Regions from separate parts of the Heyndrickxia sporothermodurans genome, predicted to be linked through region 1. Evidence: a T-box and tRNA genes for the amino acid it is inferred to sense, from the RefSeq annotation. Region 1 holds a T-box; the other holds one or more tRNA genes.

The links. The T-box of region 1 lies ahead of pheS (phenylalanine--tRNA ligase subunit alpha). A T-box ahead of a tRNA ligase gene usually reads a tRNA of that ligase, here a tRNA-Phe.
Region 2: it encodes a tRNA-Phe, which carries the amino acid that the T-box ahead of pheS (phenylalanine--tRNA ligase subunit alpha) is inferred to sense. The anticodon was not compared.

What each region holds. Positions count from the first base shown of each region.
Region 1 covers NZ_NAZB01000008.1:130,403-137,775, reverse strand. The annotation lists gene polX (DNA polymerase/3'-5' exonuclease PolX) at 1-665, opposite strand, end outside; gene B5V89_RS02445 (CvpA family protein) at 787-1,326, opposite strand; gene zapA (cell division protein ZapA) at 1,331-1,585, opposite strand; gene rnhC (ribonuclease HIII) at 1,729-2,649, shown strand; gene pheT (phenylalanine--tRNA ligase subunit beta) at 2,677-5,091, opposite strand; gene pheS (phenylalanine--tRNA ligase subunit alpha) at 5,111-6,148, opposite strand; T-box leader at 6,195-6,428, opposite strand; gene B5V89_RS02420 (TrmH family RNA methyltransferase) at 6,480-7,235, opposite strand; gene sspI (small acid-soluble spore protein SspI) at 7,358-7,373, shown strand, end outside.
Region 2 covers NZ_NAZB01000008.1:334-7,706, reverse strand. The annotation lists gene B5V89_RS01810 (o-succinylbenzoate--CoA ligase) at 1-686, opposite strand, end outside; gene menB (1,4-dihydroxy-2-naphthoyl-CoA synthase) at 768-1,586, opposite strand; gene menH (2-succinyl-6-hydroxy-2,4-cyclohexadiene-1-carboxylate synthase) at 1,628-2,434, opposite strand; gene menD (2-succinyl-5-enolpyruvyl-6-hydroxy-3-cyclohexene-1-carboxylic-acid synthase) at 2,434-4,185, opposite strand; gene B5V89_RS01790 (isochorismate synthase) at 4,182-5,588, opposite strand; tRNA gene B5V89_RS01785 (tRNA-Glu) at 5,836-5,907, opposite strand; tRNA gene B5V89_RS01780 (tRNA-Ser) at 5,911-6,001, opposite strand; tRNA gene B5V89_RS01775 (tRNA-Asn) at 6,024-6,098, opposite strand; tRNA gene B5V89_RS01770 (tRNA-Ile) at 6,105-6,178, opposite strand; tRNA gene B5V89_RS01765 (tRNA-Gly) at 6,191-6,264, opposite strand; tRNA gene B5V89_RS01760 (tRNA-His) at 6,271-6,346, opposite strand; tRNA gene B5V89_RS01755 (tRNA-Phe) at 6,382-6,457, opposite strand; tRNA gene B5V89_RS01750 (tRNA-Asp) at 6,626-6,702, opposite strand; tRNA gene B5V89_RS01745 (tRNA-Met) at 6,738-6,811, opposite strand; tRNA gene B5V89_RS01740 (tRNA-Ser) at 6,831-6,923, opposite strand; tRNA gene B5V89_RS01735 (tRNA-Ile) at 6,933-7,009, opposite strand; tRNA gene B5V89_RS01730 (tRNA-Met) at 7,014-7,090, opposite strand; tRNA gene B5V89_RS01725 (tRNA-Ala) at 7,114-7,189, opposite strand; tRNA gene B5V89_RS01720 (tRNA-Pro) at 7,214-7,290, opposite strand.

The sequences.
Region 1 (7,373 bases):
TCAGCAATTGCCTCAGATACTTCAAATAATCGAAATAACTGTTCTTTAACTAGTTTTGGTTCTACCGTTGCAATTACATAATCTAAATCCTTCATCGTTTCTTGTACTCTTCTTAAACTTCCTGCTCGAGAAAATTGAATGACATTATCCATGGTAGATAATACCTCATCAAATAGTTCAATATATTTCAACATATATGGAATCGAAAAGCGACTAGGTTTTAAACCAAATTCCTCAATTGATTTCAAAATTTTATCTTCCGTTTTTGGTCCGAATCCTTTTAATTTTTGGACTAAGCCCTCTTCACATGCATCTTTTAGTGAATTAACGTCTGTAATTCCTAATTCATGATACAAAGCAGCAATTTTTTTCCCTCCTAATCCCGGAAGTTGGAGGAGCGGGATCAATCCGGTTGGCAGCTCGTCCTGCAAACTTTTAAGTAGTGTGGACTTTCCCGTTTCGATAAATTCCTTTATTACTTCTGCGGTACCTTTTCCAATTCCCTCAATAATTGTAAAGTCTTCTATTTCACTTAAACTTCTACGATCAGCCTCCAAGCTCTTAGCCGCTTTGCGATAAGCCGAAACCTTAAAGGAATTTTCTCCTTTTATTTCTAAATAAATAGCTATATGTTCTAATAATCGAATAATCGACTTTTTATCCATAACAAATTCAATCTCCTTTCTGTCGAAGAAAGCTCTTATGCTTGTATATTTACATATATACTAGCAAAAATGATTTGAAAAGGCATGTAAAAAGAAAAAACTTCCCCATGAAGAGAAGTTTCTACGAAATATTGCTAATCCACCAGTTTTCAATTTGATTTGAAAGTATTGGCGTATTTTTAATTATTCCTTTGGCAATAAATGATTGATCAAGTGCATGTTGAATCGATTCGATCGGAAGCAGGGCTCCAATATATAAGATGATGAAGATAATTAAGTAAACTTCGAGAAAGCCTAATATGCCCCCAGCCCAAACATTTAATTGTTTTAAGATCGGAATACGTGCAACAAAATCTAGTGCCGATCCAATAATGTGTAAAATAATTTTTGTTGCAAAGAAAATAATAGCAAAAGCAATTGCCCGATAATAGGCATCTTCTAGATTTAATCCACTTAATAACATGGATATCGATTTGTTTTCATCCAATGCCGGATACGGTATCCATAGTTTAAGATGTGGTGCTAAATCTTTAAAATACATATACGCTACAGCAAATGCAATAATAAAACCGGTAATATGAATGAGCTGAAGAATAAATCCTCTCTTCAGACCAACAAAAAATCCAATGATTAAGATTAATAGAATAACTAAATTAACCATGACTTCAGTCCTTTAATTGTTGAAGTTGATTTTCGAGAATCTCTATTTTTTCCTGCAATTTTAAATAATCATGTACGGCGTTTACAGCTGTTAAAACAGCAAGTTTACTAGTATCTAATGAGGGGTTTTGGGACCTAATATCACGCATTTTCTCATCAACTAATGAGGCAACATGGCGTATATGATTTGCCGAATCCGTACCGACAATAGTATATTGCTGTCCATATATCCCGACCGTTATGCGATTTTTTTCAGTCAATCTTTTTTGCCCCCTCGGTTTAAAAATCCTATTGTTTATAATAACATGGAATGAATAAGTTGGAAAGATTTTGTCCATTAATGTCGAAAGTATCTAATTTCGTATACAACATATTATATAATTACTTAATGGAGGTTGTTCATATGTCAAACACTGTCATAAAAGTTTCCCATGAAATGATAAATAAAATGAAGGATTATTATTCACAGTCACTCCTTGAAAAAAATCCACCTGGAGCAATTTTTACTGCTAAACAAAATGGCTGCACGATTACAGCTTACCGATCAGGAAAGGTTATGTTCCAAGGAAATTTCCATTCCGATGAAGCTAGTAAATGGGGAGAAGCTTCAACAATCCCAAAAAAGACAAAGGTAAATAAAACATCTGGAAAACCGTTACCGCCCGACATTTCAACAATGTCACTGATTGGCTCTGATGAAGTAGGAACAGGTGATTATTTTGGACCTATCACAGTTGTTAGTGCCTATGTTAAAAAGGAACAAATCCCTTTGCTAAAGGAGTTGGGCGTAAAGGACTCTAAAGATCTTTCCGACCCCCAAATTGTCACGATCGCCAAGGATTTGCTTCACGTCATTCCTTACAGTCTATTAATATTACATAATGAAAAATACAATCAATTGCAAGCAAGTGGAATGACACAAGGTAAAATGAAAGCATTATTACATAACAAAGCATTGAATAATCTTTTGAAAAAAATACCCGAAAAACCCGAAGCAATTTTGATTGATCAATTCGTTGAAGCAGATACGTATTATCGTCATTTAAAGGGACAAAAAGAAATATGCACCGAAAATGTTTACTTTAGTACGAAAGGAGAAAGTGTCCATCTTGCAGTAGCAGCAGCCTCTATCTTAGCAAGATATGCATTTATAAAAGAATTTGATAAATTAAGTGAAAAAGCAGGATTCACCTTACCAAAAGGGGCAGGACACCAGGTCGATAAGGCTGCTGCACGATTAATTAAAAAGAAAGGCCGTCCTGCTTTAAAAGATTTTGCTAAAATTCATTTTGCTAACACGGAAAAGGCATTAAAGTTAATATAAAAAAACGCGGAAGCTCCGCGTTTTTTTCTACCCTCTTAATTCAGCACCTGTTTGTTCTTTCACTGCCTTAAGCACTTTTTCATGTGCTTTTACAACTTCGTCATCTGTTAATGTACGATCCGGATCAAAATATTTTAATGAAAATGCAATGGATTTTTTCCCTTGTTCCATATGTTCACCTTCATAAAGGTCAAAAATTGAAACCTCTTTTAATAATGATCCACCCGCTGTTTCAATAATATCTTTTAACGTTCCAGCATTTACTGTGCTGTCAACGACTAATGCAATATCCCTCGTTATGGAAGGGAATCGCGGAATAGACATATATTGTAATGGCCTTACATCGAAACTAAATACTGGTTTCGTCATTAGTTCAAATACATATGTTTCTTTCAAATCCAATTCCTTTTGAACTTGTGGATGAATTTGACCGATAAAACCGATTACTTCATTATCTAAAACGATTTCAGCCGTTCTTCCCGGATGCATGCCGTCAATTTGTGCAGTTTGATAAGAGATATGTTGACTTACACCAAGTTTTTCGAATAACCCTTCAACAACACCTTTTGCTACATAAAAGTCAACTGCTTTTTTCTCACCCTGCCATAGTTGAGAATGCCATAATCCAGTAATTGCTCCTGCTAAATGTTCATATTCATCAGGTTGCTCATGATCCGTAGTTTTCAAAAATACTGAACCTATTTCATATATAGATACAGAATCATTTTTTCTAGCAAGATTATAGGAAACAACGTCTAATAATCCAGGTAAAATGCTTAAGCGTAAGTGGCTTCTTTCTTCACTCATCGGCATCGCTAAACGTATCGGATCTCTTTTTTCAATTGCATAATTCTTAGATTTTTCTTCGCTTGTTAATGAATAAGTGATTGCTTGATTTAAACCCGCACCTTCTAAAAATCTTTTTGCTGCACGACGTTTTCTTTGATTTTCAGTTAATCCGCCCGGTGTTGTTTCACCCGAAGGTAATGTAGTTGGAAGATTATCATAACCGTATAGACGTGCTACTTCCTCAATTAGATCTTCTTGTATCGTAATATCTCCGCGGCGGGTTGGTATTGTAATCGTAAAAATTTCATCGTCTAATTTTACGTCAAATTGTAGACGGTTAAAAATTTCAAGTACTTCATTTGAAGTAATGGTTGTTCCTAATGTTTGATTTATTTTGCTTAACGTAATTTCAATAACAGCAGGCTCAACTCGTAATGTATTTACTTCTACTACACCAGACAAAACGTCACCGGATGCGTATTTTTCCATTAATTCGGCAGCGCGCTCCGCTGCATCATGGATACGGTTCGGATCGACACCCTTTTCAAAACGGGCACTGGCTTCACTGCGTAATCCGTGGTCTTTAGACGCATTACGAACGGTTTGACCGTTAAAATAAGCCGATTCAAGTAATACGGTTGTCGTAGAATCGCTAACTTCAGAATTAGCACCACCCATAACACCCGCCATCGCAATTGGGTCTTTTCCATTTGTAATAACTAAATGAGAAGCTTTTAACGTTCTTTCGGTGTCATCAAGTGTAGTGATTTTTTCCCCTTCATGGGCTAAACGAACAACAATTTCTTTTGAACCTAATTTATTATAGTCAAAGGCATGTAACGGTTGACCATATTCAAGTAAAATGTAATTTGTAATATCCACCACATTATTATGTGGACGGATTCCGGCTGACATTAATCTTGTTTGCATCCACAATGGCGAAGGGCCGATTTTTACATTTTTAATGATTTTCGCCACATATAGTGGATTTTCTTCCGGTGCATCGACTTTAATTGAAATATAATCGCTTGCAGCTTCAGAATCAGTTGCTTTCTCGATAGCAGGTAGTTTAACTTCCGTACCAAGAATAGCTGCTACTTCATAGGCTACACCCAACATGCTTAAACAGTCTGAACGGTTCGGTGTTAAACCTAATTCAAGAATTTTATCATCTAAATTTAACAATGCTAATGCATCAGAACCCACTTCTACATCGTTTGGAAATACAAATATTCCTTCGGCAAAATCCTTCGGAATTAGCTTTCCTTCAATCCCAAGTTCTTGCAGGGAACAAATCATCCCATTTGATTCTTCACCACGTAATTTTGATTTTTTAATTTTGAAGTTTCCCGGTAAAACAGCCCCAACAGTAGCAACGGCTACTTTTTGTCCTTTGGCAACATTTTTAGCCCCACAAATAATTTGTACTGGTGCTTCGTCGCCAAGGTCAACTAAGCATTTATTTAATTTGTCAGCATTTGGATGCTTTTCGCATTCTAATACATGACCGACAACGACGCCTTTAATAGAGGCGGCTTTATGTTCAACACTTTCTACTTCAATTCCACTTCTCGTTATTTTTTCTGCTAATTCTTCTGCGGATAGACCATTTAAGTCTACATATTCATTTAGCCATTTATATGAAACTAACATATCTTTTCCTCCCTAGCTTTTACTCATGTACAGAAAATTGTTTTAAGAAACGAGTATCATTCGTGTATAGATGGCGGATGTCATCGATTCCGTATTTCAACATCGCAATTCGTTCTGCACCGATTCCAAATGCAAATCCTGTATACTTAGTTGAATCAAATCCAGCCATTTGCAAAACATTTGGGTGAACCATTCCGGCACCTAGCATTTCAATCCAGCCTGTTTTTTTACATACATTACAGCCTTCTCCTCCACAGGAGAAACAAGATACATCCACTTCAACAGATGGCTCTGTAAATGGGAAAAAGCTTGGACGTAAGCGGATTTGGCGCTCAGCACCGAACATTTTTTTCGCAAATACTTCTAACGTGCCCTTCAAATCCCCCATTGTAATGTTTTCATCTACAACAAGACCTTCAATTTGCATAAATTGGTGGGAATGGGTTGCATCATCATTATCTCGACGATACACTTTCCCAGGACAAATAATTTTAACTGGTCCTTTTCCTTCATGTTTTTCCATCGTTCTCGCTTGAACTGGGGAAGTATGTGTTCTTAATAAAATATCTTCAGTAATATAGAAGGAATCTTGCATATCACGAGCTGGGTGTCCTTTTGGAAGGTTTAAAGCTTCAAAATTGTAGTAATCCTTTTCTACTTCCGGTCCTTCAGCTATCGTATATCCCATACCGATAAAGAAATCTTCAATTTCTTCTACTACTCTTGTTAATGGATGGTGATTACCTACTTTAACTGGGCGACCGGGAAGGGTAACATCGATCGTTTCCTCCGCTAATTGTTTTTCAACTGCGGCTTTTTCTAATGCTTCACTTTTTAACTCGATTTGCTTGCTGATTACTTCCCTTACTTCATTGGCAAGGGCACCCATTTTCGGACGTTCTTCAGCTGAAAGCTGCCCCATTCCTCTTAAAACTTCTGTTATCGGCCCTTTTTTTCCTAAATATGCAACGCGAACATCGTTTAAAGACTTTAAGTCTTCCGCTTGCTCAATTTTTGCTAAGGCTTCTCCTTGTAAATCTTTTAATTTTTGCTCCATCTTTTCTACCTCCTTTAATAAATAAGCATAAAAAAACCCCGTCCTTAGAAGGGACGAGGTTATCATCGCGGTACCACCCTAATTAGCATCAAAAAATATTATGCTCAACTTCATTAAATAACGGCTTTTCACCGAGGCATCTTTACATTTCAATAGAAACGGTCCCGATGCTGACTCCAGGGGTGAATTTCACTTAATATTCCATAAAAATGCTCCCAGTCTTTGGCATTTTCTCCCTAAATGGATCCATTAAACTACTTTTCCCTATCATTGTCTTTTATCATTTATGCAATTGTATATATTATAGTATTTTGTGAAATGAAATTCAAATTTATTTCTTTAAATAATACATTAATATTCCAGCGGCTACTGCAACGTTCAATGATTCTGCTTGTCCGTGTATTGGGATATATAAATTTTGCTTTGTTAACTCTAATAAATGTTTGGATACCCCATTCCCTTCATTTCCAACTATAAGCGCGAAAGAATCTTGTGGCTGAACTTGTTTAAAAGGGATTCCGTTTTCCAATGCCGTTCCATAGACAGGAATTTGTTCTTGTTGAAGCTTATTAATCCATTCATCCAGGTGTCCCGTTAGTATATTAATATGAAAATGGCTGCCTTGGGCAGAGCGAATGATTTTAGGATTATATGCATCAACCGTTCCTTCTCCTAAAACAACGGCATTCAAGCCAGCAGCATCTGCTGTACGGATCATCGTTCCGATGTTCCCTGGGTCTTGGACCGCATCCAATAGCAAAAATGATTTTCCATTCAACTCATTAACAGAAGTATTTTTCATTTGACAAACGGCAAAAATGCCTTGGGCTGTTTCTGTATCCGAAATCGCTTTGCTAATTTCTGAAGTAATTTTTGTTACTTGAAGTCCATGAATATCCCATTCTTGAGGAATTTCGATTTCCTCACTATACATTAATTCAATGATGTCCTCTTTAAATTTTAGTGCTTCTTCAACAAGATGGAAACCTTCAACTAAATAGGAATTCGTTTTTTGACGTTCTTTTTTAGTCAATAATTTTTTCCACTGTTTCACTTGCGGATTTTTCAATGACTCGATATATTTCACTTGTATTCTCCTCTTCACTTATCAATATCTCATTATATCGTAATTTATATACATATAACATTCTAATTCGTGACATGCTAATAGCAAATGTTAAAGAAATATAATAAAAGGAGTGCTACAAAATGAACTTAAATCTCC
Region 2 (7,373 bases), 130 kb from region 1:
ATGATTTTCTCATTAAATTGTTCATATAAATAAACCGGCATTCCATAAATAACACTTCTCATTAAAATGGATAATCCGCTTATATGAAACAAAGGGACCGCACATAGCCAACCGTCATCTTCCCCTAATCCAAGATTTAAGGCTGAGCCTATCGCACTCCACCAATGATTCCCGTATGTTTGAAGTACTCCTTTAGGGTTGCCAGTCGTTCCTGAGGTGTACATGATTGAACATACATCATCCATTAAATATTCATTAACAATTGGATAGTTTTCTTCCTTTTGTTCTTTAACTTCTTCAACTGTCTTTATTACTAGAGTTGGATATATGTCATGGATTTCTGCTAGTTTATTTTCTAAATCTTTTTCACCAATTACTAAAGCTGTTTGACTATCTTTTAATTGAAAAACCATTTCACTTGCGGTTAGTCGATGATTCAAGAATACGGTGGTAATACCTAATTGCTGTAATGCATGAATAATTATTACTGTATGCGGACGATTCGCCAAAAGAAGCGCAACTGAATCTTTTCTTTTCACACCTAGTGATGCAATTTTCTTTGCATATACTTCAACTTCTTTATACAGTTCTGAAAAGCTCCACTCTTTATTGTCAAATAGAAGGGCCTTTCGTTTCGGTGTTAAAAACGCTCTTTGCTTTAAAAAGTTTGGTATTATATTGTTCATACATATCACCTTTTTGTAGAATTTCTATAAAAAAGCTTGATGGAGTATACCATCAAGCTTTTTTAAACTTTACAATTTAAATCAAGGGAAACGAGGAAATTTTCCGAAATCAGGCTTACGTTTTTCCTTAAATGCATCGCGTCCTTCTTTTGCTTCGTCGGTTGTATAATACAATAATGTAGCATCCCCACCAAATTGCTGAAGGCCAGCTAAACCATCTGTATCAGCATTAAACGAAGCTTTTAAGAAACGAAGCGCAGTTGAACTCTTCTCAAGAATTTCTTCACACCATTTAATCGTTTCTTCCTCAAGTTTTTCAAGAGGTACAACTGTATTAACAAGCCCCATGTCTAATGCTTCCTGTGCATTGTATTGACGGCATAGGTACCAAATTTCTCTTGCTTTCTTATGTCCAACGATACGAGCTAAATAGCCTGCGCCATATCCGGCATCAAAGCTGCCTACTTTAGGGCCAGTTTGTCCAAAAATAGCGTTGTCAGCAGCAATTGTAAGATCACAAACAATATGTAATACATGACCACCACCAATTGCATAACCTGCTACCATAGCAATGACCGGTTTTGGGGTAAAACGAATTAATCTTTGTAAATCGAGAACATTTAGTCGTGGAATATTGTCTTCACCTACATATCCACCGTGACCGCGAACCTTTTGATCTCCTCCAGAGCAAAAAGCTTTCTCACCCATACCAGTTAAGATAATAACACCTATCTTTGAATCATCACGTGCACGAGAAAATGCATCAATCATTTCGTTAACTGTTTTTGGGGTAAATGCATTATGTACATGTGGACGATTAATTGTTATTTTGGCAATTCCATTATAAGATTCATAAAGAATTTCATCATATTCTCTTTCTGTTTGCCATTCTACAGCCATGTAATATCCTCCCTTTAAAAATTAAATTCATGTCGAGTCAATCATTTATTCGACAAAAACTCCTTTATTATTGTACCAAACTTTTGAGAATCTTCCACATGAATTGCATGTCCGATGTCTTCAATAATATAATGCATTGCCTGTGAAAGGTTATTTTCCATCTTTTTTCCGATCTCACAATACTTTTCATCTAAACTACCGGACAAAATAAGCACTGGTATTTCCAGTTCATGAAGCCTACCCCATAATGAAGGCATGCTCCCTGTTCCCATCCCTTTTAAACTATTAGCAAGTCCAATTGGATCATTTCGTAATCTTTGCTGTCTAACTTTTTCTTGCATTGAATAATCAAGTCTTTTTTGGGATTTAAACAGGGGAATATTTGTCCAATATTGAACAAATGATTCTACCCCTTCATTCACGATTTTATTAGCCAATTTTTCATCATTTTCACGCCGTAATTTTCTTCCCTCTTCAGTTTCTATACCCGGAGAGGCACTTTCTAAAATAAGCTTATTGACCATGTTAGGATATAAAATAGTAAATGTTAGAGCGAGTCTTCCACCCATTGAATAACCTAAAAGATTCGTCTTTTTTATTTTTAAATGAATGAGTATTTCCCTAATATCTTTAGCAACTTTTTCAATATGATATCGCTCATAATTTAGTGGAATCTCTGTCTTACCATGCCCAAGAATATCAATCAGTATTAATTGATATTCTTCCTCTAAATATGGATTAATCGCATCCCAACTAGACATATCACCGGTAAAACCATGGAACATGACGATTGGTTCACCTTTTCCAACAATATTCACATGATAATTTACATCATTTACTTCAATCATCATTCCATTTCACCATGAACATATTGGTCAATTTCCGCAGAAACTCGTTTCCACATTTTACGATGAATGTCTACATTCGCATTACGATTAGTAGGAACTTCTATCACATTTAAACCTTTCAATGTAATCGCTTCATTCATTGAATGATGAAATTCATCCCAATTACGCACTTTGCTGTATCTGCCATTATACATTTTTACAGCATATTCAAAATCAATATCTGTAGGCGTACCAAAAAGTGCTTCGAAATGCTTTGGTTCATTCGATTGTGGCAAGAAAGAAAAAATTCCTCCCCCATTATTATTAATGACGATAATCGTGATATTTAATTGATGCATTTTTGCCGCTAATAACCCATTTAAATCATGGAAAAAAGATAAATCGCCGATTAATAAAAATAACGGTTCTCCATATAAACTTGCTCCTAATGCACTTGAAACGACACCGTCAATACCATTCGCACCGCGATTCGCTAATACCCGTATATTTTGTTGGTTAAAATGGAAAAATGTATCCACATCACGAATTGGCATACTATTACCTACAAATAAATGGCTGTTTTGCGGCAATCGTTTTACTAGTTCTAAGACAAGCTTTCCTTCATCTAATTCAGTAATATCACTTATTTCGTTAATAATTGTATTTCGAGCAATCCGATTCAAATTTTGCCACATTTCCAACCAATTTGAATGCCTTTTTTCATCTAATTGTTTTAATAATCCCTCACAAAATAATGTTTCATCGCAATAGATCATTTGAGTAGCAGCATTGATCGGATCACGCCAGCTATTTCCTGCTTCAATTATATATTGTTCCGTTCCAGCTAGACGTTTCATAAATTTCGTTAAAGGCTTGGATACTGGCATGCCGCCAAATCGTATAATAACATCGGGATATAACATTTCATCCGAAACAATTTCTTTTAATATTGCATCATAACTATCAATGATATATTCCTCTGAGAATGACCCACTTCGAAGCTGTGAAAGTGGATCTGCAATAATTGGATAGCCTAATGCATCAGCTAATGCTAAAACCGCTGTTGAAAATTGTGGGTAATCAATGACCCCACATACAATAACGCCCTTTTCGATCCTTTGCAGTCGTTCGGAAATCTTTTTCATTTCCCCCGATTCAAGAAGAGTATCACCTTGCTTTACTGTAATTGCCGGTCGATTCTCCAATTCTTCAAAGGGAGAAGGGTCCAATCTTGGTAGTAATGGCTCTCGAATGGGGAAATTTAAATGTACCGGTCCTGCCGGTTGTTGTAAAGACGTACTAATTGCTCTTGTAGCTGTTGTTCTCGCATAATATGTCATCTCTTCTCCTATTTCAGGAAGTGCCATTTCAACAAACCATTTTACATGCTTTCCATATAAATGAATTTGATCGATTGCTTGTGGTGCCCCAATATCTCGTAATTCATGTGGGCGATCAGCTGTTAATACGATTAATGGAATTCTTGAAAGCTTTGCCTCTACGATTGCAGGATAATAGTTAGCAGCTGCAGTTCCGGAAGTACATAACAGTGCAACTGGCTTCCTCGTTTGTTTGGCAATCCCCAATGCAAAAAAAGCAGCTGAACGCTCATCAATATTTATATGATATTTTAGTGTAGGATGCTCAGCAATTAACAAAGCTAAAGGTGTTGAGCGTGAGCCGGGACTTATGACAACATCCCGAACACCTGAATTTGATAATTCCTGAATAAAACTAGCTAAATATGTTGTTAGTGTTTCTTGATGATTCATAATTTTTTTCCTCCTAATGCACGAAGCATCGGACGAAATTTAATTTTTGTTTCAAAATATTCATCCTCTGGGTTTGAGTCTGATACTACACCACACCCAGCATACAAAAATGCTTCATTCTCTTTAATTAATCCGGATCGAATAGCTACAGCGAACTCTCCATTTCCCCGGTAATCGACCCAACCAATCGGAGATGCATAGAATCCACGATCCATTTTTTCCTTTTCGCGAATGATTTGTAAAGCTTCAATAGTTGGAACTCCCCCCATAGCAGGTGTTGGATGAAGATCTTTTACTAATGGGAAAATAGAAATGTGATCATCCTTAATTATTCCGTTAACTGGTGTAAACAAATGCTGGATATCTCTCATTTTCATGACTGAAGGTAGTTCTGGAATGTCAACATTTAAGCAATATTTACGAATGACCTCTGCGATCATTGACACGACGAGCTGATGTTCATGGCGATTTTTTTCATCATTAAATAGTGCCTCAGCTAACGCCTCATCCTCACTTATCGAGTTCCCTCGCTTTATTGATCCGGCAAGGCATGCGGATACAATAGTGTTCCCATTCTTCTTAACCAATCTTTCAGGCGATGCACCTGTAAAACAGCTATTCTCGGTCTCTAACGCAAAAATATAGCTTTCATGTTGCTCTTCCCATAAATTCTCTAGTACCTTTTCAGCGGCTACTTTATCATTAAATTCAATATTCATTTTTCTCGCCATAACGACTTTATTTAATTTTTTTTCTTTTTTAAGAAGATCAACCACTTCTGCGACCGAGTCTATCCAAGCTTGTTGATTCAATTCATGTTCTTGTTTTATATTGATATTTTCTATACTCTTAGAAACTTTGCCTTCAAAAATTTCCCTTTTTAGTTTTAGATGATGATTTAGTTTATCTAAATTATCATTTGAATGGCATAATATATTAGTCGTAAGAAAAACCTCTTGTTTATTTATAATAAGCATTAGTTTTGGCAAATGAAATAATGCATTGTAAAACGGAGTCCACTCCGACTCTTTCATACTTAATGGATCGAATGAGAAACCGCCAAATATAACTGGACCGGTTCCTTGAACATCAAAAGGATTATATACATGAGCATCATGTATGAATTGATTCCATTCTCGTTCAATATACTCAAATCGACCTTCTCCCACTTCCGTTTGAAAGGTATGTGCACTGCCTAAACCGACTATAATCATCTCATCATTTGGAACCTTCCAGAAAAATCGTTCTACTTGAAATATCGCTTTTGCAGATGAATAAAATGATAGGGGGTCAATATTATTTAATTGTTCAGTATAACTAAATAATAGTGTTTTGTTCTTGTTTTTAGCTTTTGTTAAAGCAATCTTGTATTCATCTACTATGTCCATCTGTTCCATTTTCATCAAAATTATCTCCCCTAAAAACAACCGTGCAAATGACGAATCTTTTTTAATTTTTATGTCCAATCTTTAAGATACACCTCTAATAGAATAGAGTCAATGAACACATCTTATCTTCCCCATTTTATACGTTAAATATTAAATATAGAATTGGTGACCTATATCTTTTGATTAGGAAATTTTTTAAAAAGAAAAAGGAGTTTAAAAGAAATATCTTTTAAACTCCTAACTTATAAAATCGAATATATTATGACCCGTACGGGATTCGAACCCGTGTTACCGCCGTGAAAGGGCGGTGTCTTAACCGCTTGACCAACGGGCCTACTGGCGGAGAAGGAGGGATTTGAACCCTCGCGCCGGTTACCCGACCTACACCCTTAGCAGGGGCGCCTCTTCAGCCACTTGAGTACTTCTCCAATATTTCTTTTAAAAATAAAATGGCTCCGCAGGTAGGATTCGAACCTACGACCGATCGGTTAACAGCCGATAGCTCTACCACTGAGCTACTGCGGAATAAAATGGGCCTAAATGGACTCGAACCATCGACCTCACGCTTATCAGGCGTGCGCTCTAACCAGCTGAGCTATAGGCCCATAAAAAAAATATGGAGCGGGTGATGGGAATCGAACCCACGACAACAGCTTGGAAGGCTGTAGTTTTACCACTAAACTACACCCGCAATATATGGGGCGGCTAGTGGGAATCGAACCCACGCATGTCGGAACCACAATCCGATGCGTTAACCACTTCGCCATAGCCGCCATATTTGTTAAATACGTTTCTTAGTTACTTTAAATGGTGGCTCGGGACGGAATCGAACCGCCGACACATGGATTTTCAGTCCATTGCTCTACCGACTGAGCTACCGAGCCATTTTTAATTTATTTTCCTTATCTAGCATGAAGTTCGCCATCGTCCCAATCTCGGGAAGTTATACAAGATGCAGCTCGATTGGTACGCTGAAGCGTCGCTTTGTAGCTTATTCGATCGTGCTCTACCGACTGAGCTACCGAGCCAATTATGTAATGTATGTTGTAAAATGGCGGTCCGGACGGGACTCGAACCCGCGACCTCCTGCGTGACAGGCAGGCATTCTAACCAGCTGAACTACCGGACCATTTTTTTAATCAAGTATAAATTTTACTTAAATGATTGCGGAGGCAGGATTTGAACCTGCGACCTTCGGGTTATGAGCCCGACGAGCTACCAGACTGCTCCACCCCGCGGCAATATTATACGTTTATATGGCGGAGGAAGAGGGATTCGAACCCCCGCGCGGTGTAACCCGCCTGTCGGTTTTCAAGACCGATCCCTTCAGCCAGACTTGGGTATTCCTCCGAAATTCTATGGTGGACCTTGTAGGACTCGAACCTACGACCGGACGGTTATGAGCCGTCTGCTCTAACCAGCTGAGCTAAAGGTCCTATATGGTAGCGGCGGAGGGGATCGAACCCACGACCTCACGGGTATGAACCGTACGCTCTAGCCAGCTGAGCTACGCCGCCATATAGTTATATTTAATATTTTTTGGTGGAGCCTAGCGGGATCGAACCGCTGACCTCCTGCGTGCAAAGCAGGCGCTCTCCCAGCTGAGCTAAGGCCCCATAATACTATTTGTATATTTTGAATGGTCGGGAAGACAGGATTCGAACCTGCGACCCCATGGTCCCAAACCATGTGCTCTACCAAGCTGAGCTACTTCCCGATTTAGATGTTAGAGATTGGATGATCGAGGTTAGAGTATCTCTAGTGTTGCTTCGAAGATAAAACTTACATTCTAACTTCTAA